2 regions of the Alteribacillus bidgolensis genome follow, and region 2 is predicted to be linked to the other one. Evidence: a T-box and tRNA genes for the amino acid it is inferred to sense, from the RefSeq annotation. Region 2 holds a T-box; the other holds one or more tRNA genes.
What was found. The T-box of region 2 lies ahead of serS (serine--tRNA ligase). A T-box ahead of a tRNA ligase gene usually reads a tRNA of that ligase, here a tRNA-Ser.
Positions count from the first base shown of each region.

Region 1: it encodes a tRNA-Ser, which carries the amino acid that the T-box ahead of serS (serine--tRNA ligase) is inferred to sense. The anticodon was not compared.

Region 1 is NZ_KZ614149.1:361,598-377,404, reverse strand. Features, by position in the region: gene rocF (arginase) at 1-132, opposite strand, end outside; gene CEF16_RS02040 (ROK family glucokinase) at 427-1,395, opposite strand; gene CEF16_RS02035 (YqgQ family protein) at 1,424-1,624, opposite strand; gene CEF16_RS02030 (hypothetical protein) at 1,644-2,150, opposite strand; gene CEF16_RS02025 (spore germination protein) at 2,354-3,811, opposite strand; gene CEF16_RS02020 (hypothetical protein) at 3,947-4,759, shown strand; gene CEF16_RS02015 (rhomboid family protein) at 4,785-6,332, opposite strand; gene CEF16_RS02010 (HAD family hydrolase) at 6,339-7,091, opposite strand; gene CEF16_RS02005 (hypothetical protein) at 7,230-7,412, opposite strand; gene CEF16_RS02000 (5-formyltetrahydrofolate cyclo-ligase) at 7,589-8,152, opposite strand; gene rpmG (50S ribosomal protein L33) at 8,392-8,541, opposite strand; gene CEF16_RS01990 (hypothetical protein) at 8,720-9,061, shown strand; gene CEF16_RS01985 (hypothetical protein) at 9,074-9,553, shown strand; gene CEF16_RS01980 (peptidoglycan D,D-transpeptidase FtsI family protein) at 9,671-11,692, opposite strand; gene CEF16_RS01975 (MFS transporter) at 11,790-13,073, opposite strand; gene CEF16_RS01970 (superoxide dismutase) at 13,338-13,949, opposite strand; tRNA gene CEF16_RS01965 (tRNA-Ser) at 14,354-14,448, opposite strand; tRNA gene CEF16_RS01960 (tRNA-Ile) at 14,522-14,598, opposite strand; tRNA gene CEF16_RS01955 (tRNA-His) at 14,624-14,699, opposite strand; tRNA gene CEF16_RS01950 (tRNA-Met) at 14,766-14,842, opposite strand; tRNA gene CEF16_RS01945 (tRNA-Asn) at 14,847-14,921, opposite strand; gene CEF16_RS01940 (DUF456 domain-containing protein) at 15,015-15,500, opposite strand; gene CEF16_RS01935 (Na/Pi cotransporter family protein) at 15,587-15,807, opposite strand, start outside.
Region 2 is NZ_KZ614149.1:3,249,568-3,265,374, forward strand. Features, by position in the region: gene gyrB (DNA topoisomerase (ATP-hydrolyzing) subunit B) at 1-256, shown strand, start outside; gene gyrA (DNA gyrase subunit A) at 608-3,142, shown strand; gene CEF16_RS16030 (YaaC family protein) at 3,275-4,216, opposite strand; gene guaB (IMP dehydrogenase) at 4,620-6,077, shown strand; gene CEF16_RS16040 (D-alanyl-D-alanine carboxypeptidase family protein) at 6,316-7,629, shown strand; gene pdxS (pyridoxal 5'-phosphate synthase lyase subunit PdxS) at 7,808-8,692, shown strand; gene pdxT (pyridoxal 5'-phosphate synthase glutaminase subunit PdxT) at 8,736-9,341, shown strand; T-box leader at 9,339-9,550, shown strand; gene serS (serine--tRNA ligase) at 9,698-10,978, shown strand; gene CEF16_RS16060 (Lrp/AsnC family transcriptional regulator) at 11,297-11,749, shown strand; gene CEF16_RS16065 (ABC transporter ATP-binding protein) at 11,795-12,817, shown strand; gene CEF16_RS16070 (ABC transporter ATP-binding protein) at 12,795-13,802, shown strand; gene CEF16_RS16075 (peptide-binding protein) at 13,897-15,687, shown strand; gene CEF16_RS16080 (ABC transporter permease) at 15,777-15,807, shown strand, end outside.

The DNA.
Region 1 (15,807 bases), 2.9 Mb from region 2:
TATATTGTATCCTAAAGTGCGGATTCTTTCTAAAACTCCTGCATAACGGATAGCACTTGGTCCCATATCTACTCCGCGCCTGTTCTGACCAAGGTCCATCGGCACGCCGATCATTGTTACGTTTCGGTTCATATGTACGCCTCCCCTTCCATAAAAAAGTTTATTTCTATATTTTATGACATTCAATTGGCAAGTTGATGTTTTTTTGAGTATGTCTTCTCCGCTTACCATTAAGAGTAAAATCGTTATATTATTGATACTATATATCGGCAAAACGTTTCTATTAATATTAGAAAAACTCGGCTTGCCGCCGAGTCCTTATGGCGGTAGTCGTAGTCTTACTTATACTTTATTCCTTTTCACAAATTTAAACTTTCCTAAAGTATAAAAGAAGACTGCCTTTATAAGACAGCCGATTTTATATTTCTAATCTTTTAAATACGTTTTTGCAAGCCATGCAGCACCCATCACTCCTGCATCATTTCCTAATTCAGCAAGGGCAAATTCAGAATCCAACTTTACTCTTTCTAATGCAAAGTTATCGTAATGATTCCGTAATGGAAAAAGCAATTGTTCTCCGGCAGCCGACACGCCTCCCCCTATTACAATTTTTTGAGGGTTTAATACATTAGCTATGTTTGCAGCTGCTAATCCTAGGAAATACATTGCTTTTTCGATAACAGCATCAGCCGTTTGATCGCCTCGAACTGCAGCTTCAAAAATATTTTTCGTCGTCAATTGTATTCCTTCTTGCTTTTGTTTATATAGAGAAGATTCCTTATTTTTTTCAGCTTCTATATTACCTATACGTACGATCCCTGTAGCAGACGATACTGTTTCTAGACATCCTGCTTTTCCGCAATTGCAGGGTGTCCCTCCTTCAGGAACAACGGTAACATGTCCTATTTCTCCTCCCATGCCCCCAACGCCATGAAGAATATCTCCTTTTACAATGATTCCACCGCCAACGCCTGTACCAATAGTAAACATTATTAAATCATCTGCACCAGTTCCCGCGCCTTTCCAGTACTCACCTGCAGCAGCTAAATTTGCATCATTATCTACAACTACTGGCATATCAAGATAGTCTGAAAGAATGCGTACAATCGGATAGTCTCTCCAGCCAATGTTTACCGCAAAATCTACCATACCTTTTTCCATATTAATAAAACCTGGCACTCCAATACCAGCACCTATAAATTGATTCTTATCCAACCTCAGGTTTAAAAGATGTTCTTTAACAGAGGAAGATATATCTTTAAGAATATAGGCTCCGTTGTCTGCTTTATTTGTCGGAACATTCCATTTTTCAAGCAAATTACCATCTACGGTTAACACTGCTAGCTTAACGGAAGTTCCGCCTACATCGATCCCTAGTACGTATTGTGCTTCCATATGTACAGTACAGCTCCTTTGTTGATACTTATTTATTATCGGATAGTGCCGATTTTTCTTGCAGTAAAATCAACATAGCTTTTTGATACATTTCTTGATTTAACATACCCATTTGATAAGCTTCTCTCATTTCGTCTTCCATTAATTCAAGATCCGCTAGGCGGTCTTTTGTGTATACGATTGTTCTAAACTGCACAAGCCATTTTCTGATGTCAGTTATTGAATTCATTTCATTAAACATAACTTTATTATAGCAACAGAAGTATTGAAAATAAAAGCAAAATGATAAAAGGGATATAGGATGCCATTTGTTTTTGTTTCAATTTTATCTGTACCATACCTTGACAAATATTTCCTGCTACATAAAAAATTATAAACATTATTATTAATCCTGTGAACATATACCAAGACCCAAACCAGTGCCCAGCATGCCACCCAACAAATAAATAAAATACGGAAACAGCGAGCCATAATTGTTTACTCTGCGAATGAAAGTAACCATGGAAAGGAAGAAACGAAAATACTGCTGCTGCTCCTACAGTCAGCGCTATTAAAAACCGGACCACATCAACCGTCCAATGCAGTTCTTCTAGATAAATGATATGATAGCTTGATAAAAGGAAACCAAGGTAAGCAAAAGAAGCAAACAATAAAATAAAAAGAACAGATAACATTGTTTGTTTATTTCTTGTATAGACCGAAGCCGCTCCCACAGTCATAGCTGCTAGTATAATTTCCATCATAGATGCAAACATGACTTCCTCCTCAATGTTGAGATGATTAATATAATCTATGTTTGTCCAGCAAAATCATTACCTGCAAACTTATGTAAACATTTCAACCCTTCTTTTTCTGAGAGCCCGCGGAACGGCATTCATACGTCAAGTACATTGAATGTCGTATTTTTATAAAAAAACTGCCTTTTCCTGATTTACTAAATGGAAAAGACAGTTTCATTTTATTTATCCTCATCAATAAGTTGAAATGCATCAGGCCTTCTATTTTTTAATGGAATAGGCCTTCTTTTTAAAATATCACCAAGCGCGTGAAAAGAAAAAGGGATAAACGGCCATAGATATGGGACTCCTGCTGGTCTTAGCACTATTAATAATAATATCCATACTGTTACACTCGCTATAAAGCCAGTGACTCCAAACCAAGCTGCCATCAATAAAAATATTATACGACACAATCTATTCGCTAAACTCAATTCATAGCTTGGGGTGGCATATGAACCGATAGCGGCTACTGCAAGGTAAAGTACTACTTCTGATGAAAACAAACCCACTTCAATCGCTATTTCCCCTATTAATATAGCAGCCACTAAACCAAGCGCAGTTGCTAAAGCGGATGGCGTATGAATTGCTGCCATTCGTAACATTTCTATTCCTAGTTCTGCAATTAAGAATTGAGTTAAAAGCGGTACCTTTCCTGATTCTTCTGCTCCAATATAACTCATATAAGCCGGCGGGTCGATAGCCTCGTTAGCAAACAAAAACCACAATGGAAGCAGAAATAATGATGCAAACACAGCAAAATGTCTTGTTAAACGATGCATTGTTCCTATTACTGGTTTTTGTCTGTATTCTTCTGCATGTTGTAAATGGTGCCAAAAGGTACATGGAGTAATAATAACAGCTGGTGAACCATCTACAAATATTAATACATGGCCTTCTAACAAGTGGGCTGCTGCTGTATCAGGTCTTTCTGTATATCTTACGAGAGGGTACGGATTCAAATACTGTCCATACAAATATTCTTCAATCGTTTTGTCAGCCATTGGCAAACCGTCGACTTTTATCTTTTCTATACGTTCTTTAATGGTTTCCACCATATCTTTATTTGCTATGTCTTCAATATAGCCAATACATAGATCGGTCAAGGAGCGCTTGCCAACAGATAGATATTCCATTCGCAAACCACGGTCTCTTATTCTTCTTCTTGCTAATGCTGTGTTAAATACTATCGTTTCAACAAAACCGTCTTTCGCTCCTCTAACGACTTGCTCTGTTTGCGGCTCTTCGAGACTTCGAACAGGATATTCTCTGACATCGATGAGAATGACCTGCTCTTCCCCCTCAACAACAAGCGCTGCCGGACCAGAGAGAACCTGGTCTACTATTTCATTTAAATCATCACTTGTGTCTAATTCAACATACGGTATTCTTGATGTGATAAGTAACTTTAACGTATCAGCACGATATTGAGAATACTTTAAATGAGCAAGCTCACGCTGAATTTGTGTCATCGCTGAATCTTTTACAAAACCGTCCACCATATAAAAGAGCATTTTCCTGCCGTTATATTCAACAGGAAGTTCAATAATATCAAAATTTTTATCAACAGCCAGTTCTTCAGAAAGATATTTTTGATTTTCTTCTAATTTTTTACTTACTGGCACACCATTTTTGTCCATCTAATCCACCCCTCTTTCCCATTTTCTCCGCAATTACAAAAAAAATGCAGACAAAAGTTTATGAATGATGGATGTCATGAATTCTTTTCCTATACATACTCATGAAAATAGACAAAAAGGACAGGGGTTCTTTGTATGACAAAATTATTTTATATAGCATTTTCCCTTTTATTTTTATTTTTCCTTGTTTCCAACCATATATCATTAGCCACGCATGAACGTAATAAAGAATCTGAATTATCTTTTCAGCACCCAGAAGATTTTTTTTCTGATTCGACTAGCACAGTTGAAATTCTTCATATCAGCGATGATGACGAATACCTTTTAGAATGGACAGGATCTTCCGAAACATATAATGAGGTTTCATTTCAACAAGGCTTTACCTTGCTATTTGAGGATGGATACTTAAAAGATACATCCTCCGCATGGTCGGAGCATCAAAACGATTTAAATATTACAAAACAAACGAAAGCTGAAGAAAGCAGCCGTTATCATTTATTAACTTTTCATTATGCCGAAGAAAATTCTGAATTTTCCTTTGGCTGGAGTGAAGATAAATTATATGTTTTGGACACGCCTATGACCGACATGCATTCTTTTAAATCTCCCAAATCAAAAGAAGATAAAAAGGCTAAAAATATTTTGGACGCTGTAATTAAACAACAACAAGATCACATAGAAAGGATTATTCGCGATGAAGCAAACCTTCCTCATGATACGCTGCTTTTCCCATTAGAAGACTTAAATAAGTGGAAAATGATTACCGATCCTGCTTCAAATAATCACCTTCCACTTGAACAATTAGAAGAAATGTGGGGAGGTATTTACAAAAAATTATTAGAAGGAAACCGCAAATACCGATCGGAACATAAAAGAGGAATGCCGTTTATTAGCTGGGATGAAAAACAAAGAAAATTATCTTTATTCATTCATTACAGCCATTATTAAGAAATAAGTTTACCCAACGGAAAGTTTACTCTCTTTCTTTTAATAACTCTTCCACTTTTTCAAAGTTCAGCCTTTCATCACCTTTCGATTCATTTGTTTCTTTAGCACGAGCCAAAGCTAGTTCAGCTTTTTCATATTCATTTAATTCTATATAAACTAATGAAAGATTGTAATGGGCTTGTGGAAATTCATTTTCAAGTTCTGCAGCCTTCTCAAAGTATTGAGCGGAAGTTTCATAATCTTCTTTTTGAATCGATACATTTCCCATTAAAAAATAGGCCTGAGCATTGTCTTTATTTTCTAAGAGTGACTCCAAAATATATTCCGCTTCTTCAACGTTGTCCCTTTCTAAATGCTCTTGGGCGATTTGCAAGTCAAGCAGAGGAGATTCTGCTTTGCTCTCATTTGCATGCCCATACCAAAACAGTGTGCTGCTTAACACAGCAGTTAAGAAGAAAATAAAAACTTGTCTAAACTTCCAACCGTGTTTTGGAAGGTGTACAAATGCCGATGCTAAAAATCCACCTATTAAACCGCCAATATGTGCACCATTATCAACAGCTGGAACGATAAATCCAAAGGAAAGGTTTATGGCTAATATAATTAAAACATTCATTCCCATAGTACGAAAAAATAATTTTTGATGGATGAACCCAAAATATAATAATGCCCCAAAACATCCAAAAATTGCACCTGAAGCACCAGCAGAGATTTGTTCATTAAAAGTAAAACTTGCTAGAGAACCAAATAGACCTGCGATAAAATAAATAATAATAAACCGTGTAGTGCCATACATTCTTTCTACAGCCCCACCTAAATAAAATAACGCTAATGAATTCATAAATAAATGAAAAAATCCGATATGAAGAAACATGGCAGAGAAAAATCTCCACCACTCTCCTTCGATGATAGCTGGATTATATTTTGCACCAAAATCAATTAAAGTGAGTATATCGGTACTGCCGCCTGCCTGCTCTACTGCAAAAAATACGAGTAAAATTGAAACCAGCAGTAAATAAGTAAATCTAGGTTTTCCAAAAAGCAATAAATTTTTATCTTTTTTTTCTAGTTGTTCTTGCTTTCTAAAAACTTCTTTTTTAAAATAACGGGCATAAAACTGATGTTCTTCCGCCATTAAATCATGAGAGTTTTCCCAGTGTTGTTCAAATCCCATGGTTTTTAAGACATCCCCCGGTTCATCTACGGTAGATTGAGCGGAGTCTGATGCTATAAAAAAAGACTTCATGTTCTCTTCGTTTTCCCAATGCTGTACCAATTTGCTATTCAGATCCACTGGAGGATACGTTGAAACGTATATATTAAAAAATATTAATTTTCTAGCTGGTATTATTTTTTTTACTTTATTTAACATACGTTTTGCTTTTTCTTTATCTATTTCTAAATCTTTCATCCAGTCATATTCCACTTTCACGATACGTATCGCAGCTTTTTTGCCGTTTTGTTCTTTTTCTATCCACACCTGCTTATTATCAGGACTAATATCAATAATGCGTAAATCTTCTTTTATTACTAAATGGTATATAAATTTCCAAAAAAGATGGTTTGGCTTCACACACTGTCATCCTTTCAAATGGAGCGACCAGTAGAGAAATTGAGCGGTTTCAGCAAGAGAAAAATGTTCAGCAGCTGGAGGACATCCTCGAGTTCTTTTTTCATTGCGTGTATTTAAAAATATTGCGTCCCACTTTGCAGCGATTGCTCCCTGCACATCAAGCTTCCACGAATCACCTATAAACAAAGCTTTATTCTTCTCACCGTTTATTTTCTTTAAGGCAAGGTCAAAAATATCCTGTTCGGGTTTTTCTGCCCCTGCGTCTTCGGACACAATGAGATGTTCAAACGGAATATACTTATCTATGTCTAACTGAATCACTTTACGTTCTTGCGTTTCCCGTTTTCCATTCGTTATAATACCCATGTTTATTTCTGCTTCTTTTAATGTGTTCAGTAGTTCATGAAGCCCTTTATAAGGGACACTATAACCAACCACCACTTCTTCGTACTGTTCGTGAAAATTTTTTGCACTATTTGGTTCAACCGGCAGTCCGAATGTTTCCATCGTTTTTTCATATCGAACTTTTCTATATGCGTCATGAGATAATTTATTGTTTTCAAAATTCTCCCAATAGTAATCGCAATTATATTTAAACGTACGAAACCAGTCTTTGATATTTATGGACGGCAGATGGTCATATTTTTGATTCAATTCTTTTAACGTCTCTTCAAACGTATGCATGATAGCATGTTCAAATGCTTCTTCGTGACTGAATAATGTATTATCTAAGTCAAAACAAATTGTATTCCATCGCATATTACAACTCCCCCATCTCCATATTATAGCAATGCATCTTCTCCACATCGAATAATTTACTTTTGATTATGTTTTTGAAAAGGAAAAAAAGGTCCCCTGTCTTTGTATTAGACGGCGACCTTTCATATAAATCATATTTTATTGTGTAGAAAATGGGGTGAGCATATACTTTCGTACTAAAGGAATACGTAAAGCAATAGTCACTGCCACACGCCGTAAAGGACGGTTTAACAAGAAGAAATGAAGAAAACGTCCTCTGAATTGCATCATTAGAAAAACTATAACAAAAACCGTAATAATCACTTTCCAGTTTCTAAACATGACTCGCCCTCTTTTTACCTGTATATTTTGCAGATTTGCTGCGTTTTATACACATAAAAGCGATAGTCTTTTTTAATTTGTTTCCATACCTTTTTAGATCAACTGCCTCTTCTGGTTAAACAATTACCATACGATCTAAACAATTACCATACGATCGTTTATGATAATATGTCACCCTAGCGAATAATCCCCGTTTCTGTGATCAATGCAGTTAAAGGTATGTCATGCCCTTCACTAGGAACGTAATCAAACAATTGGAAGTCTAGCACCAAAGAGCACGTGGTAACGTTTAAACCCTCTAAAAAACGATCATAATAGCCCCCGCCAAAACCAATTCGGAATTTTTGTTTATCAAAAGCAAGCCCCGGTACAATAATTAAATCGAAACTTGTTTTAATTATGAGTCGTGTTAACGATGGATCAGGTTCTAAAATGCCGGCAAAATCCTCTCGTGTTTCATTAAAAGAGTTTATTTCATAAAAATCTAATGTTCGGCGTTTAGGATTTACTTTTGGCACCGCCATTATTTTACCTTGTTCCCAGCCCTTTTCGATGATTGGTCTTGTCTCTACCTCATTATTGGCAGCCATCGTTATAGCAACCCTGGATGCCTCTTGCCACATGTTCCAACGAAATAAGTGATCATACACATTATTACTTTTTGTATTTATTAGATGAACCGGTAATTCTTCAAATTGATTTCTAATATGTAAGCGAAAATCTCTTTTTTGATTCATCATGTTACTCCTTGCTGCGTAACTTTATATGAATTAGAAAAACTACGATTTTCATCAAGTTCAAATGGTGAAAATCGTGGTTTGTTTTATACTATTAAAACTTAAATTTCTAACCGTGTAAAAAAACTTAGCTAATCGCCAAGTCTAAATGGCAGAAGCCTTTGTCTTCTTATACGTTACTCCTTTATAAAAGTAAACGTTTCAAAGTATAAAAAAAGCAGAGGAGCATTCCCTCCACCTGCTTATTTTGTTTCGCGATGCACAGTGTATTTGTTCAATCGCGGACTAAATTTTCTTAGTTCAATGCGTTCTGGGTTTTTACGTTTGTTTTTAGACGTAATATAATTACGGTCGCCTGACTCTGTGCAAGCTAACGTTACTTGTACACGCATGACGCATTCCCTCCCCGTTTTTCATCTTCTTTCATACTTAACAATAATAGCAAATACACGACTAGCTATCAAGTTATAATTACAAAACCACCTTCATTTAACGAAAACCATTCTCCTTTTATGAAGAAGCATGTATAATATTCTTAGAAAAACTTGGGATTTTACAATCGGAGGAATAATGATGGAATGGTTAATTATTATGTTACTCTTAGTAAGTTTAATACTATTTAGTTGTTCTTTTTTATTAAAAAACAAAGATCAAACAAAAAATGAATTGGAGCAATTGTCGCTAAATATGATGGGGGAAGTATACCACATAAAAAAAAGACTCCAATTGTTAGAAGAAGAATTACTTACAACGGTAAAACCTAACCCGCCTGTGAGCCGTTCAAAAACAAATAAAGAGCTGGTCAATGAAGCTTATAAATATTTTCAGCAAAACATGAGCGTTCATGAAATTGCTGCTGCTATGCAATTAAAGGAAGATGAAGTGAAGTACTTGCTAGCCAGTCTGCAATAAGGAGGTTTAAAAATGAATAGAAAAGGGGTTCAAATTTTTGCTGCTGGTTGGTTTTTTGCTGCATGTATTGTTTGTATTTATTATTTTATTTTCGCCCCTAATACATCAGCTGAGCCTAAAAATACTTCTTATCAAAATGCTGAGAAACATTCCATTCAGCAGATGGAAGAACAAGAAATTATTACTTTTCTAGAGGCAGAAGGATTTACTGTCTTACATAATAAAGAGGCAGAAAAACTAGAGCAAAACAAAGAACCACAACAAAAAGAAGACTCAAATGATTTTCCTACTCATGCTGTTTTACATATAGAAGAAGGAATGAATAGTAATGATGCTGTGTCATTGCTTCATCAGTTAAATATAATTGAAAACATAGATACTTTTAAAAAGGAACTGCAAAATAGTGAAGCAGCTACAAATATTCAAGCCGGTTTTTATAAAGTGAATAGTGACATGACGGAAAAGGAAATTATTACGAAGATAACAAAATAGCATTAGAAAAACTCGGCTTGCCGCCGAGTCCTATGGCGGTAGACGTAGTTTTACTTATACTTTGATCCTTTAATAAAAGGCTGATGACAGCTCAAAAACACTGCCATCAGCCTTTTTTTATTCGTCTGTATCATCTGGTTCGATGTCCGGACGGTCTTTTCTTAAATCAAAATAAGCATCCAATGATCGTCTTGCAATGGCATTAGCAATACCGCTTGTTCCGCCTGCAGAGTCTTTATAGACGTATGGCACAATAACAGCGATGGCTACTTCTGGATCGTCATATGGAGCATACCCAATAAAAGCTTGGTTATTTCCTTCGACTACCCTGTTTGATCCATCCTGGCGAATTCTTATTTCTGCTGTACCAGTTTTTCCAGCAGCTACATATTCTGTATCATTAAAATAAGAGCGCGCCGTTCCTCTGCTCCCATTTGTTACTCGCCACATCCCTTCTTGAGCCATGTTGATATACTCATTATTTATATCTACTTTATTCATAATTGTAGGCTCAAACTGCTGGCGAACTGCTCCAAGTTTAGTTTTATCTGCACTAGCTTCGCGTATTTGTTTAACAAAATGAGGTTTCATACGATAACCATCATTTGCAATCGTTGAAACATATTGAGCAAGCTGCATCGGGGTGTAGGTGTCAAACTGACCAAAGCTAAGATATAAAAGATTACCTGGACTTGCATTCCCTCCATTTATGCCTGTAGATTCAAATGGAAGGTCCACACCTGTTTCTGCTCCTAACCCAAATTGATCATAATAGTAGCGGAAAGTATCATAAGCTTCATTATATTCGGTCGTATTCCAGGTTTGACTCACACCATAATTATAGCCGGCTAATTCCATTGCTATGTGTGCCATGAACACATTTGAAGACCTTTCAAGCGCCGTCAAGTAATTGACTGGCCCCAAATTAGACACAGAGCTTATAGGCGGGGTGTAAGGTATATTTAACGTTCTATCGACCACGACTGAATGTTGGTTAATTACACCTGTTTGTAAGCCCAACATTACAGTAGCTGGTTTTACGGTAGACCCCATTTCAAACGAGCTCGAAATAGAGCCAAGGTGATCAGAATACCCGGAAACGGACAATATTTCTCCCGTTTGCGGCTCCATCAATACCACATATGCCTCTTTGTCATTAATAAAGCTGCCGGTGGAGCTGTCTACTTCTTCATCAATGATGGTTTCAACTTCTTGCTGCAGGGCCATATCAACCGACAGAACAAGGTCATTCCCACGGCTCCCATTACTTTCTTTCCCAGAATTATTTGATTTATTAGCGCTTAAGATTTCACCTTTATTACCTCGAAGTGCTTCTTCATAATATTCTTCGAGAAAACTCGTGCCTACCTCATCGGATCTATCGTACCCTTTGGCCAAATATTCCTCAAGATTTTCTCGCGGAATAGCTCCTGTACGTCCAAAAAATCGAGGAAAAGCATCTTCATATAAATACTTCCGGTTTGCATCGCGTAAAATGTCAACTCCTGACAAGTTATCCAACCGTTCGCTTATGCTGTGGGCTTCTTCTCGTGACAGTCCTTTTTTAATTCGCTGTGGAGAATCATAATAACCACTTGTCATTTCTCTCCAAATTGCTATAATTTCTCGTTCCTCATTTAATTCATCTAACTGCTCATCTGTAATTCGCTTCAACTGCAGGTCATACAGTTCATCATCATCTTCTATTGTGTTCCTATCTTCTTGAGTAAGTAATTCAGCAGCCTCTTCTGGATGTGTCACCAGCCAATAGTCTTTTTTATCTCGCTCTGGAATATTCTCCATCTCTTCACTGTCAACTTCAATTAATTTACTCAGCTCTGTCGCAATACGTATCCTTTCGTCATCAGGGACATCTTGTTCATTTGTATATGTAAGCGATAATACGAGTTCATTATCGACAATGAGTTCCCCGTTTCTGTCATACATAAGACCACGGGGCGCATCAATTCGAGCTGTTTCACTGCTTGTTTGTTCAAGTTCACTTTCAAATTCATCGCCTTGAACAATTTGGATAAAACCAAGTCTTAAAATTAATGCCGAAAACAATATAAAAACAGCAAAGAATAATAAATTTAACCGGAAAGGAATTCGATTCTTTCCAACTTTATTTTTTGCCACATCTATTCCTCTCCCTTTACCAGCTATCGTAAAAATGGTGAAGTGCAACCTTCCTTATTTTAGCACTAAATGAAACAACAAAAAAGAGGAGAACCTCTCAAGTGAGAGAATCTCCTCCTCCGTTTTCAGGCATTCCACTATTCACTTCTTTTTTATTTTGAAGAAATCTTGTGTCAATACCTTTTATAACAAAATAGATAAAAAAGTGACCAGATCCACAAATCACCATAAGGATAGGAATAATTTGTTTCTCATCTAATAAAGAAATGCCTAATAACAATAATAAGATAGACACCGCTCTGCCACCATTAATAAACCATTCTTTTGTAATCAAATACTCAATCCGAAGGGGGCCTGCACTTGAAGCTTTTCCTAACACATCATAGGTTAAAGAGACATATGGCACAAGGAGCATGGGATAAGCAGCTGAAACAATAACTCCATATGTCATTAAGAGAGGATAAGCGGGATTAAAAACGATAAGAAAAACAGCACCAAATAACAAAATCCCTCCAATAAAAATGGCTTTTTTACGACGTGAAGGTTTTAAGAACCTGCTTACCAAAAAATAACCTGCAAAAGAAACTGCAGACGTTACTAAACCATAACTACCAAGAGCAAGTTCACTATTTGTTGCCATATAAACCCACAGAACGATGATAAAGACAAATATACCTTCTCTTAATCCTTGTATAAAATGGGAATAGAGGATTTTTCGCCATGCCAAGTTTCTTTTTATTTCTTTGGCAGCTGCTGGTATTTTTAATGGCCCCTCAGCATGCCGGTGTTTCATCTTTAAACTTAAAAGTACAGCCATAATAAAGAGGAAAAATGATATAAAAAATATCATTTTATATCCTTGTGTATCAGGCATCCATGTAATAATAGCCCCTGCACTTATCGGACCGATCATCCCCGCAAACGAGGTTAACAGACCTGCAAATCCATTAAAAAAATCACGAGTATCCGGTTCTGTTATTTCGAATGTGAGAACATTATATCCAAGCCAATAAAAACCAAATCCCATGCCTAGTAATGCCCCTAATAAAAGAAGAATCGTTTCAGCTGATTCTCCTGCAAATAAAACAGTTAAATAAAAAGCAGTTAGTATAAAAACACCTAAACGCAAGGAAATAATGCGATCAGCTTTTTTTGAAATATAGCCGGCCAATAAAAAAGCAACAGGTTGAGTTGTCACGGATGCCAGTTGATATAACGCGATATCCGAAACTTCACCGGATTGCTTCCATAAATATATATTTACAAACGTATTGGATAAGGATATAGATATAGCATAAAGACCGCCGATTACTAATAATAATAATAAATTTTTCGTCACTTGTACATTTCCGAGTAAAATTCTTGTAATTGACTTAGCCATCGTGCCCCACCCGCCTTGACCATATTGTGCCGCAAAGTCAAGACGGCTATGCACTATGAGCTGGAACTACTGAAATTGATCTTCAGAACAAAAGCACTGGCTTCTCGAAAGAAAGTTCTGCTAAGAACGTAACGTCGTCCAGTGACAACGCTGAATTGGCAAGCTAAATGCAAGATCAAATAAAACGGAGTCAGAAATCCTCAATAAAAAATGTATTTTCTAGACAGCAAAAAACCGCCGCTATTTGGCGGCGGTTTGATTGATTTATTTTGCTTCGCTGTAACGCTTAGATACTTCGTCCCAATTTACTACATTCCAGAATGCTTCTACATAGTCAGGACGACGGTTTTGATATTTAAGGTAATAAGCATGCTCCCAAACATCAATGCCAAGAATAGGTGTTTTTCCTTCCATAATCGGAGAATCTTGATTAAGTGTATCTTGAATTTCAAGTTCGCCATTATTAACAACCAGCCAAGCCCAGCCAGAGCCAAAACGGCCTAGTGCAGTATTTTTAAATTCTTCTTTGAATTTATCTAAGCTTCCCCATTTACTGTTAATAGCATCTCCAAGTTCTCCACCAGGTTCACCGCCGCCATTTGGGCTTAGAATCTGCCAGAAAAGAGTGTGGTTAGAGTGGCCGCCTCCATTATTTCGTACTGCAGTACGAATGCTATCCGGAAGCGAGTTTAAATCACTGATAAGCTCGTTCACATCTTTTGCAGCAAGTTCATCTTGACCTTCAAGGGCAGTATTAAGTTTTGTTACATACGTGTTATGGTGTTTCCCATGGTGAATTTTCATTGTTTCTTCATCGATATGTGGTTCAAGAGCGTTTGGTGCATAAGGTAATTCAGGTAGTTGATGGTTTGCCATTGTTCAATCTCCTCCTTAAAAAGGTTTGTTTTTTGGTGTTTTTCTTGCTGAGAACTCTTGAATAGAAGCGATGCACCTACAAAACATAACAGTTTCATAAGTCTGCCATTTTTAACGTTACCAAAATCTTAAATTCTTTTCAACAATTATGAAACTTCTCGAAAAAACACCACATATACAGTACCCCAGTTATTACGGAGTTAAACATTGAAATACTAAGGATCAGTGAATTTTTTATGGTAAAACAACGCTAAATTAAATAAGAAAAGACTAAGGATTCCGACAATTTGACTTGGCCGGAATCCTTAATTACTTTCCTAAAGAATAAAAAAGAGAGGTAAAAGAGTAATAATATACTTAATATACATCCTTGTTTAGGTAAAAATTTATGTGTGGCGTATGTATGGCGGAGGAAGAGGGATTCGAACCCCCGCGAGCCCGTAAAGACTCCTGGCGGTTTTCGAGACCGCTCCCTTCAGCCGGACTTGGGTATTCCTCCGTTTGCCTTATTATCCTATCATTCAGTAAAAACAGTAAACAAAAAAAGCACGATTATCATGCTTTTTATAAAATGGTGGACCCTGTAGGACTCGAACCTACGACCGGACGGTTATGAGCCGTCAGCTCTGACCAACTGAGCTAAGGGTCCATATTATAAAATTTTGAACAAATAGTGGGGCGGTTGATGGGAATCGAACCCACGAATGCCGGAGCCACAATCCGGTGCGTTAACCACTTCGCCACAACCGCCATTTAGGAATAAACTTCCCGTTTTTTTCCAATGTGTTTTTAAAACTAGTTTAATTTTTAATAATATGGTAGCGGCGGAGGGGATCGAACCCCCGACCTCACGGGTATGAACCGTACGCTCTAGCCAGCTGAGCTACACCGCCAAAATGGCTCCACAGGCAGGATTCGAACCTGCGACCGATCGGTTAACAGCCGATAGCTCTACCACTGAGCTACTGTGGAATTTTAATTATGAAGATAAGCAATCCGTTTTTCAACGACAATAATTATATTATCATGGTAGCAACACCTAGTCAACAACTTCATCCAATTTTTTTATATAATTTTAATAAGAAGATAAATCATATTTGAAATTAATACAATTCCTTTTAATAATACACTTACAATAAAACCAGCGACAGATCCAAATCCGACTTTCCCTATTTTTTTCCACGATTTTTCTCCTGAAAACACCTGCCCTATGATGGCTCCGGCGATTGCACCAATGAGAATACCAATAACCGGGATGATAAAGGGACCGATAACAATACCAATTAAACTGCCCCATACTGCAGCTTTTGTTCCACCGCTCTTTTGTATACCAAAATAATTAACAGCATAGTCAACGAAAAATAAGAAAAAGGCTATTATTCCTTGAATAATCCAAAAAGACACATCAAAATTCATAAACCCTTTAATATATCCTAGTATAAGTACAGCTGCTCCATAAAATAAACCGCTAGGGACAATTGGGTAAACAACACCTATTATTGCAAGGACATAACATATTGCCGCTAAAATATACAATACGGTATCAAACATAAAATTTATTCCTTCCTGTTATGACTAGTAACACGGGATAATTGAAAAGAAGGCATCCTTTTTATTGGACACCTTCTTATTATACATTATTCTTCCTCTAATACTACTTCTGCAATATTAACGGAATGATCTCCAACTCTTTCAAGGTTGCTGACAATATCAACAAAAATGATCCCTGCCGAACCAGAACATTTACCTTCATTCAGTCGTAAGATATGCTTCTTCCGAAGTTTACGTTCCATCTTGTCTATTTCTTCTTCTTGTTTTACTACTTCTTTTGCTTCTTCTAAATCATCATTTTCTAACG
Region 2 (15,807 bases):
TCTAGAAAAGGTTCTCGCAGAACTTCCTTCTCAGCCAAAACCCGGCTACCAGCGATATAAAGGGCTTGGAGAAATGAACCCTTCGCAGCTTTGGGAAACAACGATGAACCCGGAGACACGATCTGTCCTGCAGGTGACACTTGAAGATGCGATGAAAGCTGATGAGATCTTTGAAACGTTAATGGGAGACCGTGTAGAACCACGAAGAGATTTTATTCAAGAGAATGCTCACTACGTAAAGAATTTAGATGTTTAAGCAAGCAGGCGCCTGTAATAGCCATTCAGGGCGCTTGTCCTTTGCTTAAGAAGTATTGAAATGTAGATTACAGCGCGAGCCCCCGGTCGTTTAGAGGCCGAAAAGCGTACGGTTAATGATCAGCATCGAATGTTATTTTTAGGGCGCTTGCGCTTTTCTAATCAGATAAGAAAGTATAAAATTTTGCGCTTTGATGTCTAGCTTCAGCGCCCAGCCTCTCGGGGTTAAATAACCTCCAGTCATTAAAGGCAAAGAGCGCCTTTATTGCCTGGAGAACATTTACCTGTCGAGGCTGACAAGGGCGCGTGCGCTTTTCTTATCACAGCTCCAAAATTTTGGGAGGTTGCAGGAATGGCAGAGAACGAATCAAGAGTAACAGAAATAAATATTGGCCAGGAAATGCGGACATCTTTTTTAGACTATGCTATGAGTGTTATTGTCAGCCGTGCACTTCCGGATGTAAGAGATGGCCTTAAACCCGTCCACCGCCGCATATTATATGCGATGAATGAACTAGGTATGACACCGGATAAGCCATACCGAAAATCTGCTCGTATCGTCGGTGACGTGATTGGTAAGTATCACCCGCATGGTGATTCTGCCGTGTATGAAACGATGGTCAGAATGGCACAAGATTTTAGTTATCGTAACATGTTAGTGGATGGTCACGGAAATTTTGGTTCAGTTGATGGTGATGCAGCTGCAGCAATGCGTTATACTGAAGCGAAATTGGCCAAAATTTCCATGGAAATGGTACGTGACATTAATAAAGATACGATTGACTATCAAGACAACTATGACGGAAATGAAAAAGAACCGATTGTCCTTCCAGCCAGGTTTCCAAATTTACTTGTTAATGGTGCAGCAGGGATTGCTGTTGGGATGGCTACTAATATTCCCCCGCACCAGCTTGGTGAAGTTATTGATGGAGTGCTGGCACTCAGTAAAAATCCTGATATTACTGTACCTGAATTAATGGAATATATACCTGGACCTGATTTTCCAACCGGTGCTTCCATTCTTGGACGCTCTGGTATTAAAAAGGCGTACCAAACAGGCAGAGGCTCGATTATTATTCGAGCAAACGCTTATATTGACGAACAAAAGAGCGGTAAGCAATCGATTATTGTGGATGAATTACCGTACCAAGTCAATAAAGCGCGATTAATAGAAAAAATTGCTGAACTAGTAAGAGATAAAAAAATTGAAGGTATCACGGATTTGCGTGATGAATCGGACAGAAATGGAATGCGGATCGTTATTGAAGTCCGAAAAGACGCCAATGCAAATGTATTGTTGAATAATTTGTATAAGCAAACGGCCCTTCAAACAAGCTTCGGAATTAATATGCTTGCATTAGTAGACGGCCGTCCGCAAGTATTGAACCTAAAAGAGTGTTTGAGTTACTATCTTGAACACCAAAAAGAGGTAATTAAGCGCCGTACTGCTTTTGAATTAAGAAAAGCAGAAGCAAGAGCCCATATTTTAGAAGGTTTGCGAGTAGCTTTAGATCACTTGGATGAAGTAATTGAACTAATCCGCAGCTCGGAAACGACAGACATTGCACGAAACGGATTAATGGAGAAATTTTCTCTCAGTCACGATCAGGCCCAGGCTATTTTAGACATGCGTCTGCAGCGTTTGACAGGTTTAGAGAGAGATAAAATTGAACAAGAATACAAAGATCTTTTGGAAAAAATTAAAGAATTAAAAGCTATTTTAGCAAGTGAAGAACGTGTGCTCGAAATTATTCGAGATGAAATAGCTGACTTAAGAGAAAGGTTCAATGACGAACGCAGAACTGTCATTACCGCAGGGGAAAACCAAATTGAAGATGAGGACTTAATTCCTCGTCAAAATGTTGTTATTACAATTTCTCATTATGGTTATTTAAAACGTATGCCTATTGATACGTATCGCAGTCAAAGACGCGGCGGCCGCGGTATCCAAGGGATGGGAACAAACGACGATGATTTTGTCGAACATTTATTTACAACAAGTTCTCATCAAACGATTCTCTTTTTCACTAATAAGGGGAAAGTGTATCGGTTGAAAGGTTATGAAATTCCTGAATTAAAACGAACAGCTAAAGGGATTCCGATTATTAATCTCTTACAAATAGATAAAGATGAAGAAATTAGTACAGTGATTCCGGTTGAAGAGTACTCAGATGAAGCATATCTATTTTTCTTAACCAAAAAAGGGATCGCTAAACGGACGGCACTGTCTGCTTTTTCGAACATCCGCAAAGGCGGTTTATTTGCAATCAATGTCAGAGAGAACGATGAACTTCACGGTGTCCGTTTGACAAGGGGGAATGAAAACCTCATTATCGGGACAAAACTCGGTATGGCTATCCATTTTAATGAAAAAGACGTAAGGTTCATGGGGCGTACGGCGACTGGTGTTAAAGCTATTTCCTTAGTTCAAGATGATGAAGTAGTTGGCATGGATATTTCTTCTGAAGATAAAGACGTATTAATGGTTACAAACAAAGGGTATGGAAAACGAACTCCGATCGATGAATTTAAGATACAAAATCGTGGCGGAAAAGGTCTTAAAGCATGTAATTTGACAGAACGTAACGGTGATCTTGTTTCCATGAGATGTATATCAGAAGATCATGATATTATGGTTATGACTATTCATGGTGTTTTAATACGTATGGAAACCCAAGAAATTTCTCGACTTGGCCGTTATGCCCAAGGAGTAAAATTAATCCGTCTTGCTGATGGCGAAGAAGTCTCTACCGTGGCACCAGTTGAAACTCCCGAAGAAGAACCAACCGAACCAAGCGAAACAAACAGTCAAGAAACATTAAAAAATCAAACAGAAGAAGAATCGACTACTTCTTCTACAGATGAAACCAGTAATTCTAACGAATAAGAACAACCTTCGGCTCATAGCCGAGGGTTTTTTACGTTTTTAATAAAAGTTATTGGTTAAGCAAAACGACAGTATTTAACACAAATGAAGTTAAAATATCTTTCTAACACGACAAGAAAGATGTACTTTTTTTTAAACAAAGAAAGATTTAAAAAGAGAAGGAACTTTTTCACCAGCAATGGTTAAATATGTTTTAATCATGGGGAAATCCTCTGAAAACTGCTGTGAAATCACCTCTCCCCACCATTCTCCTTCATACCTGCAAATCATGCTTAAGTTATATAACAGTAAGTAATGTATACATAACTCAGGTAGATAGCAGTATTTAGATGGAAATGACGGTGGCAGGTAGAATTGATCATTGTGCTTTAAAAGAAGAGATTTTTGATCATTATTGATTGATTTCACTTTAAAAGTAATAGATGAATCACTTACGTTAGTGACGTGTTCGGTGGGTATGTTTATGTTTTCAAGCGCTTTAGAAAAGGATTCAACATCTTCTCTTTGAATTTGTTTGCTTGTTTGTATAGTGAAAAATGAATCTTGTACATACACTTCATACAAATCCTCTGTTCCCCTCACTTTAAAATAGAGGGAGGCCATACCTTCAATGAGCAAAAGCAATTCCTTCATTTTCCATTTTTCTCCTGGTGAATGTTCCACGTGAAACAGATAATTTGAAAAATGAGGGAAAAACCCTCTTTTTTGAATTTTGATTTCATCATCCATAAAGGTATACCCTTTCCTTTTTCTTTTTCTTGCCGTAACTCCATGCGCTAATACTTCAACAGATGCAGGGTAACAAGGATCTTCTATTAAAACAAGGCCTTTTAACAGGTGAGTAAGTCCATAAAAAAGAAGAAGAGGTTTTATCAATAAAGAAGAATTGATACCTTCCATCCAATAATTTCTTCCAATCAGCCATTCATAATGAAAAACAGAGGTATTTTGGTAACTCCAAGTATAGGCTTCCTCTTTAAAAGCAGGCCGAAGCTGATAGCTATGTAATAGCCAGCGGCGCAGTACTTCTTGTGATTCGAAAGGAGAGTAATAAGAAAAAAAATCTGTATGCATGGTTGTTTTAAATCCTCCTTTTATTGGCAAGTCTCTCCTTCCCAAGTATTTTTGTATTACAACATTCAAAGGATTGTTGGTTGCGTTTTCATTACTGTTATGATAATTGTTATGTTCCTTAATAAGCATTTTTGAATCTCATCATATTCCCTTCAGTTAATTTTTCGGAATGTTTAAACTTATTTCTTTTACTCGTGCCATCCCAAAAAAAATGATAAGATATTAGAAAATATCAGGAATAAAGACACACTAATTGTTTAAATTAAAAATCTTAAATAGTTATCATTTATTTTAGTTTGAACAACAGATGAGTTATTTATGACGGGTGGTTTTCTAGAAAAAAGCGCTTAGTCACGTACACCTATTCTGTCTAAGAAAACATAAAAGAAAGGATGAAATAACTGTGAGAGAAGACAAGTTTACTAAAGAAGGCTTGACGTTTGATGATGTACTGTTGGTTCCGGACCGTTCAGATATTCACCCGCGTGACGTATCAGTGAAAACCTCTCTTTCTGAGAAATTAAATTTGAATATCCCTATTATTAGTGCCGGGATGGATACCGTTACAGAAGCTTCATTAGCTATCGCGATTGCTCGAGAAGGTGGATTGGGTATTATTCATAAAAATATGTCTATTGAAGAGCAAGCTGAGATGGTAGATCAGGTAAAACGTTCGGAAAGCGGTGTAATTACAGATCCTTTCTTTTTAACACCAGAACGGCAAGTATTTGATGCAGAACATTTAATGGGTAAATACCGTATTTCAGGGGTACCTATTGTCAATGAAGATCAAAAACTAGTTGGTATTTTGACAAATCGAGACTTGCGTTTTATTGAAGATTATTCCATTAAAATAGAAGATGTCATGACAAGTTCCAATCTTGTCACAGCACCTGTTGGCACCACTTTAGAGGAAGCAGAAAAAATTCTTCAGGAACACAAAATAGAGAAACTTCCTCTTGTAGAAAAAGACCAAACGTTAAAAGGTCTTATTACTATTAAAGATATTGAAAAAGTTATTGAATTTCCTCATTCCGCAAAAGATGACCAAGGCCGTTTATTAGCAGGGGCAGCTGTCGGTGTAACGAATGACGCGTTAAAGCGTGTGGAAGCTCTAGTTACCGCAGAAGTTGATGTTATTGTCATTGATACAGCACACGGTCATTCGCAAGGCGTTTTAAATAAAGTGAAAGAAATTAGAGAAGCATATCCCAGCTTAACCATTATTGCAGGAAACGTAGCCACTGCAGAAGGAACGCAAGACCTTATTGAAGCAGGTGTTGATGTGGTGAAAGTTGGAATCGGTCCTGGTTCCATTTGTACTACACGTGTTGTAGCAGGCGTAGGAGTGCCGCAGATCACTGCTGTGTATGATTGCGCTCGTGAAGCGAGTAAATATGATACGCCAATCATCGCGGACGGCGGTATTAAATACTCTGGAGATATTGTTAAAGCATTGGCAGCGGGAGGCCATGCAGTGATGCTTGGCAGTATACTGGCTGGTGTAACGGAAAGCCCGGGGGAAACAGAAATTTATCAAGGCAGACAGTTTAAAGTGTATCGCGGCATGGGTTCTATGGGAGCGATGGAACAAGGGAGCAAAGATCGCTATTTCCAAGAGAATAATCAAAAATTAGTGCCTGAAGGTATTGAAGGGAGAATCCCTTATAAAGGGCCATTGTCTGATACCTTGCACCAATTAATTGGAGGTATCCGCGCGGGTATGGGTTACTGCGGAACTGAAACCCTAAATGATCTCAGAGAGAATGCTCGTTTTACCCGCATTACCAATGCTGGTTTAAGGGAAAGTCACCCCCACGATGTTCAAATAACTAAGGAAGCTCCTAACTATAACTTATAAGACCTGCCTATAATTAGTTGCTGCCTCAAAAAGATATTTCTGAATAACGAAATTGTTGTCTTTCTTAAAGAGAGAAAACTCCTCAGAAATATCTTCTTTTGAGGCAGTTTTTTTCTTTTCCCGGGAAATATTGGCGTAAGCAGGAAATAGGTCTCATGTCTATCTATTTTTTTACTTTTACCTATGATAAAATATCGTTTGTGCAAGAAGACCGTGGGGGTGCAAGATTTTGAAAAGAATGAATTGGATAAAAAAAAGTGTTATTTTTTCTGTATGTATAAGTATTCTATTTGATTCAGGGCATACAGTTTCAGCTGCAGAGCCTGAATTAGAAGCAGATTCAGCTATTTTAGTAGAAGCAGAAACTGGAAAAATTGTTTATCAAAACGATATAGATTTGGTTTTGCCGCCAGCGAGTATGACTAAAATTATGTCAGAGTATTTAGTACATGAAGCGGTTAATAATGGAGAAATTTCTTGGGATGAAGAAGTTGACATCAGCGATAAAGTACGGCAGCTGTCACTGGATACGGCACTTTCTAACGTTCCTTTGCGGCAGGATGAAACATATACAGTCCAAGAGTTATATGAAGCAATGGCCATTTATTCTGCGAATGGGGCTACGGTAGCTTTAGCTGAACACATTGCCGGTTCAGAAAGCAATTTTGTAAATACGATGAATGAAAAAGCAGAAGAATTAGATTTAGAAGAATATGAGTTCGTTAATTCAACTGGACTTAATAATAGATCAATGAACGGAGCTCATCCAGACGGGACAGAAGCTGATGCTGAAAATATGCTGTCTGCAAGAGCTACCGCCATCCTTACGTACCATTTATTAAATGATTACCCAGAAGTGCTGGACACGGTAAGTATTGTGGAAAAAACATTTAAAGAAGGTACAGAAGATTACATAGAAATGCAAAATTGGAATTGGATGCTTCCAGAGGGGCCGATGCCATACGAAGGTGTAGACGGGTTAAAAACTGGTTTTACTGACCTGGCTGGTAACGCTTTTACTGGAACGGCTGAAAGAAATGGACTTCGCTTTATATCTGTAGTGATGCGAACCGAATCAAGAGAAGCACGTTTTGAAGAAACGGCTAAATTACTTGATTATGGTTTTGATGATTTCACGTTTGAAGAGGTTGTGGCAGAAGGAGACCAGTTTGAAGAACAAGAAACAGTTCCTGTTACAAAAGGAAAAGAAGATGAAGTTACCGTGTCTGCAGGTGAATCTTTGTCTGTTTTAGTTGAAGAGGGAGAAACAGAAAACGTGAATACTGTAGTGTCATTAGATGAAGAATTACTCAATGAAGAGGGGCAGTTAGAAGCACCCATTGAGTCTGGGACAGTTATTGGCACTGTTACGGTGGAGGAAGAAGGAAATAATTACTTGAAAGATAACATGGCAGACAACAACCAAGTACCATTAGTCGCTGAAGAAGATGTTGAAAAAGCAGGATGGATAGCATTGACCTTTCGCGGTATTGGCAGTTTTTTTGGAAGTGTGTGGAGTAATGCAGCCAGTTTTGTCAGAGGTTTATTTTAATAATAAAGATTGGGTGACAGAATAACAGCAAAAACCGGAAAGAAGAGGATAGTACTTTATTCTCTGAAAAGGTAGTGTTACAATAATTATCATAATAAAATCGAATCTGTATGCTTGTGATTTATTGGTAAACAATACTAAATAAATATATTTTTCGATTATGCGGGAGGAATGAAAGATGGCAGATAGAGGTACAGATAGAGTTAAACGTGGAATGGCAGAAATGCAAAAAGGCGGCGTCATCATGGACGTTGTAAACGCTGAACAAGCAAAAATTGCAGAAGAAGCTGGAGCTGTAGCGGTTATGGCTTTAGAGCGGGTACCAGCAGATATTCGTGCTGCTGGAGGAGTAGCTCGTATGGCTGATCCTACAATCGTAGAAGAAGTGATGAGTGCTGTATCTATTCCAGTAATGGCTAAGGCACGCATTGGTCATATTGTTGAGGCGAGAGTTTTAGAAGCTCTTGGGGCAGATTATATTGATGAAAGTGAAGTATTAACTCCCGCCGATGAGGTATATCATCTAGATAAAAGCGAATATACTGTACCTTTCGTGTGCGGTGCCCGTGATTTAGGCGAAGCTCTTCGACGTGTCGGGGAAGGTGCTTCCATGCTTAGAACAAAAGGCGAGCCAGGGACAGGAAACATTGTAGAAGCTGTACGCCATATGAGAATGGTGCAGTCTCAAGTGAAAAAAGTTACTGGTTTATCAAAGGATGAATTAATGACAGAAGCGAAAAACTTGGGAGCTCCTTATGAATTGCTTTTGGAAATTAAAGAAAACGGAAGGCTGCCTGTTGTAAACTTTGCAGCTGGCGGTGTGGCTACTCCGTCAGATGCTGCGTTGATGATGCAGTTAGGAGCAGACGGTGTATTTGTTGGCTCCGGTATTTTTAAATCAGACCAGCCTGATAAATTTGCACGAGCTATCGTAGAAGCAACAACTCATTATGAAGATTATGAATTGATCGGACGTCTGTCTAAAGGTCTTGGAACGGCAATGAAAGGAATGGAGATTTCTAATCTTGAGCCTTCCGAACGTATGCAGGACCGCGGCTGGTAAATCCGCCCTCAATAAACAAATTTAACATGAAGGAGGGTTAACCATGTTAAAAATAGGAGTACTCGCGTTACAGGGTGCTGTTCGTGAACATGTTAACTGTTTACATGCACCTGATGTGGAAGTGAAGATAGTAAAACGTGTGGAAGAGCTGGAAAAACTTGATGGTTTAGTATTTCCCGGCGGAGAGAGTACAACTATGCGCCGTTTAGTTGATAAATATGGTTTTTTTGAACCGCTTCGACAGTTTTCCGAAGCGGGAAAACCGATTTTTGGTACTTGTGCAGGTTTAATTTTAATGGCTGAAGATATTAAAGATGAAACACAAAGCCACCTTCAATTAATGGATATGGAAGTGCAAAGAAATGCTTTTGGCCGGCAGCGGGAAAGTTTTGAAACAAAGATTTCTGTCAAAGATGTAGGGGTAGATGTCGAAGCAGTATTTATTCGTGCTCCACTTATTACCGGAGTAGGAAAAGAAGTAGAAATTCTTTCCGAGTTTGAAGGAGAAATTGTTGCTGCCAGACAGAATCATTTATTGGCTTGTTCGTTTCATCCTGAATTAACAGAGGACGCACGATTTCATCAATACTTTGTACAAATGGTAAGAGAATCAAAAGAAGCAGCTGCTGATTCAATGGCATTGACATAAAAAGCGTTGAGGGGCAATAGTAATTGCATTTCTGACACCCAGAGAGCCGGTGGTTGGTGCGAACCGGCTGCAGAATGTAATGAATCCTGCTCTGAGCGAGAGAGTGAAAATAAGTAGTTCTCTCCGTTTCATCCGCGTTACAGGATCCAAAGAGGCAGAGATTTTTCTTTGCAAATTGGGTGGTAACGCGGGTAATTCCCGTCCCTGCAAGAAAAGGGACGGGTTTTTTTTATACCTTAGGAAAGTTTAACTTTGTTAAAGGATCAAGGTATAAGCAAAACTACTGCTTCCGCCATTTGGACTTGGCAGTAAGCCGAGTTTTTTAATGCAACTATAGATAAAAGGAGGAACTTCCTATGCTTGATGTTAAAAGACTTCGTAATAACTTTAACGAGGTAAAACAAAAGCTGGATAAACGGGGAGAAAATATTAGTGAAATTGATAAATTTCAAGAACTAGATGAAAAACGAAGAACGCTTATCCAAAAAACAGAAGAGTTAAAACAGCGGAGAAATACAGTTTCACAGCAAGTAGCTCAGCTAAAAAGAGAAAAGAAAGACGCTGATCATTTGATAAAGGAAACAAAAAAAGTTTCAGCTGATATTAAAGCATTAGATGAAGAATTAAAGCAAGTTGAAGAAATGCTGAACCATCTCATGCTTCGTGTTCCAAATGTTCCTCATGAAAGTGTTCCATACGGGGAAGATGAGACAGATAATGAAGAAATTCGACAATGGGGTAAAGTCCCTTCCTTCCCGTTTGAAGCGAAAGCCCATTGGGAACTTGCAGATGAATTGCAAATGATGGATTTTGAAAGAGCTTCTAAAGTAACAGGAAGCAGATTTGTGTTTTATAAGGGCGCTGGAGCAAAATTAGAACGTGGATTAATTAACTTTATGATGGACTTACATGAGGAAGAGCACGAATATGAAGAATTGCTCCCTCCTTACTTGGTTAATCGTGATAGTATGACAGGTACGGGGCAGCTTCCAAAATTTGAAGAAGATGCATTTCAGATTAAAGAAGAAGATTACTTTTTAATACCTACAGCGGAAGTGCCAGTAACAAATTTGTATCGTGATGAAATTTTACAAGCAGATGATTTACCGATTGCATACGCTGCTTACAGCGCTTGTTTTCGCTCCGAAGCAGGTTCTGCAGGAAGAGATACGCGTGGTTTAATTCGTCAACATCAATTCAATAAAGTGGAGCTTGTTCGTTTCGTAAAACCAGAAGATTCGTATGAAGAATTAGAAACATTAACAGGCCATGCAGAAAAAGTTCTTCAGCTTCTAGAACTTCCATACCGTGTTATGAATATGTGCAGCGGAGATCTTGGTTTTACTGCAGCTAAAAAGTATGATATCGAAGTGTGGCTTCCAAGCTATGAAGACTTTAAAGAAATTTCTTCTTGCAGTAATTTTGAAGACTTTCAAGCGCGTCGTGCTAATATACGTTTTAAACGAGATCAAAAGTCTAAAACAGAATTTGTCCATACATTGAACGGTTCTGGTCTTGCCATTGGAAGAACAGTTGCAGCTATTATGGAAAATTATCAGCAAGAAGATGGCAGTATAAAAATTCCTCAAGTTTTGCGATCATATATGGGCGGCAAAGAATTTATCAAAAAGCAATAAAACGAACGAAAAAGAAGGCGGGTGTGTATAACAGCCTTCTTTTTATTTTTCCTGTACGTAAAGTATTTATAAACTTCAAGGGCACCCGATTTTGTGTAATAGGTTGAAATGATAGAATTCAATGGCAAAATATAAAGTATATAAAATAAAGATTCGAAAAAAACTGAAAACTGTATTGCAATATTTATTATAATTACTTATAATAACTTTGATTGCAGGTAATGTACGAATTTATTAACAAACAGATTAAGTATTTATTGTTTTCGTAAAGAACGAAAAGAGATTCTTTTAAAATAGTAAGGAAATGAAGTGAGGTATATGAAAACTTTAGACCAAACTGATCTCTTAATTCTAGGTTACCTTCAAGAAAATGGGAAACGTTCTTATAGTGAAATAGCTCGTTTTCTTGACGTTAGTGAAGGGACTGTGCGCTCACGTATAAATAAAATGTTGAAAAACAATGTGTTTGAATTTATTATCCATACAAATCCAAACAAAGTTGGACTGAAAGTTCAAGCGATTATAGGCTTATCGACAAAACTAGGAAAGCAAGAAGATATAGCTGAATACCTGAATTCCTATTCAGAAGTTCGATTTATTGGTGCTTTTTCAGGAAAACATGATTTAATTATACAAGCTTACTTCCGAAATAATGAGGATTTAGTCAAATTTGTCAATACGGAACTATCGCAGATTGACGGGATTTTAAATGCGGATGTAAATGTTGAATTAAAACAGTACAAAGATTCGTTTTCGTATATACTCCCCTAGAAAAGTGTGCGAAAACAGGAAACGATAAATATGCGGGGTGTGTATATGAGCAATGAGCCACGGCTTGAAGTGAATGGATTAAAAACATATATTACATTTGAAAACAAGAAACAAGCGAAAGCGGTCGATGGAGTGGACTTTGTCATACATAAAGGAGAAACAACAGCCTTAGTCGGAGAATCAGGAAGTGGAAAAAGTATGACTTCTATGTCGATTATACGACTTATTCCAGAACCGTCTGGCAAAATTATAGAAGGCTCCATTAAGCTTGAGGGAAAAGATTTACTTAAGCTTTCCGATAAGCAAATGGAAAAAGTGCGAGGGAACGAGATTGGAATGATATTTCAAGACCCTCATTCTTCTTTGAATCCTGTGTTTACAGTAGGTATGCAAATAGCTGAACCGTTAAGAAAACATAAAAAAATGAAGAAAAAAGAAGCATACAATAAAGCTGTCGATTTATTAGTAATGGCAGGTCTGCCCGATGCAGCCCAAATAGTAAATATGTATCCCCATCAATTATCAGGAGGAATGGTACAAAGGGTAGTCATTGCTATCGCTATGTCTTGTGATCCAAAACTGATTATTGCAGATGAACCGACAACTGCTCTAGATGTTACCATTCAATCCCAAATTCTTGATTTGATGAAAGACCTGAAGGATCAAACAAATTCGGCCGTTCTTATGATTACCCACGATCTTGGAGTCGTTTCCGAAGCGGCAGATAAAGTCATGGTGATGTATGGCGGCCAAATCGTAGAAAAAGCTTCAGTGAAAGAGTTGTTCTGTAATCCAAAGCATCCTTACACGATTGGACTTTTAGCAAGTATACCTAGGATAGAAGATGAAAAAAAAAGACTAGAATCTATTCAAGGAACGGTACCGCCTTCCCATGCTTTTCCGGAAGGGTGCCGATTTGCACCAAGGTGTAAGCATGCTATAGAAGCTTGTACAAAAACAGTACCAGAACTAATTGAAACTAACAATGATCATGAGGTTCGGTGTATTCTGTATAGAGGGGAGGAGACTAAGCCCCGTGACAATCATGAACAGCGAAACACAAACTAATTCTCTTACACCATCAGAGACAAAAGAAAAATTAGTAGAGGTAAAAAATCTCAAAAAATATTTTCCTGTGAAAGGCGGCATTTTAAAAAGAACAATTGGGCACGTAAAGGCAGTAGAAAACGTAACTTTAAGCATTTATCAAGGTGAAACGCTTGGTCTCGTTGGAGAGTCAGGATCTGGAAAGTCAACACTTGGTCACTTAATTTTAAAACTGCTTGATCCTACGGAAGGCAAAATAATTTTTAATGGCAAGGATATTACAAGCTATTCTCAACGAAAAATCCGTCCTTATCGAAAGAACATGCAAATGATATTTCAAGATCCATATAGTTCACTCAATCCTAGAATGAGCGTAGGAGATTTAATTGAAGAGCCGCTCATTCTGCATGATAGATTGACAAAAAAGGAACGACAAAACCGGATCATTGAGCTTCTGCACACTGTAGGGCTAGATGAAGAAACTCGGTTTAAATACCCGCATGAGTTTTCCGGAGGACAGCTCCAGAGAATTGGAATTGCCCGTGCCCTCTCCTCTCGCCCTTCATTAGTTATTGGAGATGAACCTGTCTCACTACTAGATGTTTCTGTACAGTCGCAAGTTCTTCATTTAATGAGTGATTTGCAAATAAAGTTTAACCTTACATATTTATTTATTTCTCATGATCTAAGTGTTGTAAAACACATGTGTGACAGGATAGCAGTCATGTATTTAGGCAGAATTGCAGAGGTTGCTCCTAAGCATTCATTGTACAAAGAGCCGCTTCATCCTTATACAAAAGCACTTATTGCAAGTGTCCCAGGTGTAGATAGAAAGCGAGAAAAGGTAAAGCTTGAAGGAAATATGCCTAGCCCGTCAAATCATCCTGCTGGCTGTCCTTTTCATACTAGATGTCCGGAATCACATAATCGTTGTACAGTAGAACGGCCTGAATTAATAAATATGGGCAATGATCATTATGTTGCCTGTCACCTATATACAGAATAAGACCAAAACGTTCAGCAATGAAACAGGAAAATCTTACGTCAAAAAGGGAGAAAAAGCCAAGTTCTTCTAATGAAAAGATTAAGGGGGGAATAAAATGAAAAAGCAAAGTTTGCAGTTAATTTTCATTGCACTGATTTCCTTTGGATTTATCCTTGCAGCTTGCAGCAGGGAAGATGAACCAATCGAAGAAGAAGTGACAGGTGCAGGCGAAGATCCGACAGAAATAAAAGAAGAAACGGTGGAAGAACCAACCGGGGAGCCCCAACAAGGCGGAACGATTACAGCCGCTATGTATTCAGCGCCAGGCGGACAATTTAATCCAATTTTTTATGAAGATGCATATGAAAATAATATATTGTCTTTTACACATGATTTTTTAGTAGCTCAGGACGAGAACCTGGAATTCACCCCAGAATTAGCTCATGATTGGAAGTTTAATGAGGATCAGACGGAAATTACTTATTTTCTTGAAGAAGACGTAACCTGGCATGATGGAGAACAATTTACCGCAGATGATGTCGTATTTACTTTTACCTCTATGGCAGACCCCGAGTACATTAATTCGGGCGGATTACGAACAGAATTTGTAAATAAGCTTGTAGGATATGAAGAATACGCAGCTGGCGAAGCTGATGAATTAGAAGGCGTTCAAGCCGAAGATGATTATACGGTCACCTTTACATTTAAAGAACCGAATGTAACTGCACTGTATAACACAAGTTTTCCGATTATTCCTGAACATGTTTTCTCTGATATAGCAGTCGAAGATATGGCTGAACATCCTGCCTCCACGGATGCTGGTGAAGTGATAGGTACAGGACCATTTAAATTGACCGAGATGCAGGATGGAGAGCAGTACATTTTAGAAAAACATGAGGAGTATTGGAAAGGAGAACCGTATCTTGATAGGATACAGTGGCAGGTAATTGATCAAGAAATTATGACTGGTATGCTTGAAAATGGAGAGCTTGACTTAGTGAAAGATCCTGGCGGTGTGCCAAAAGCAGACATAGAAACAGTAAAACAAATGGAACATATTACAATGTTTGAACAGCAAGACTTAGGGTATCAATATCTTGGCTTTCGACATCACCGTGGACCAAATGATTCTGTAACAGATAAAAGTACATGGGAACCAAACGAAAAAGTGCAGGATAAAGAACTTCGCCAAGCTATCGCACATGCCATTAATCGGGAAGGCATCATTGAAGGTTTGTTGTATGGAAGCGGTCAAGTTTTGAATGCTCCTTTCCCTGAAGCATCCTGGGCTTATGATCCGGAGGCTGTACATCAATATGAATACAGTGAAGACAAAGCAAATGAACTTCTTGATAATGCAGGATATAAAGACACAAACGATGACGGATTCCGTGAAAATCCGGAGGGAGAAGAGTTTGTATTAAACCTTGATTATCCTACGGGCAACAAAGTGCGTGAAGATGCTGCTCCGATAATTAAAGACAACCTGGAAAGTGTAGGATTAAAGGTTGACCTGCGCCACCCCCGTGATGCGTCTGCTCACTTTGTAGAGCTGGAAAAAAACAATACCGATTGGGACATGTATTTGGCAGGATGGGGGCTTGCTTCTGGTGATCCGGATCCAGATCCTCTTCATGGATCCGAATCAGCTTATAATTATTTACGTTGGGATAACGAAGAAAGCGATAAACTTATTCAAGAAGCAAAACAGGCACCTGAAGCTTTCGATTTGGAGTTTAGAGAAAAAAAGTACGCAGAATGGGCTGCGTTATTTTCTGAAGAGCTTCCAGAAATCCCGCTTTATTCCGAAAACAATGTATTTGCTCACAACAGCAGTTTACACGGTATTACAAAAAAACCTCACACGATCGTGGATAATTCCCACGAATGGTGGTTGGAACAATAATTTAAAACAAGGGGGGGTATGGCTGAAATGTGGCCATACGCCTATTACAAACAGCATATCTATGTGCTCAAAGAGGAGGAAAAGAAATTATGTATATCTATGTTATACGCAGGATCCTTC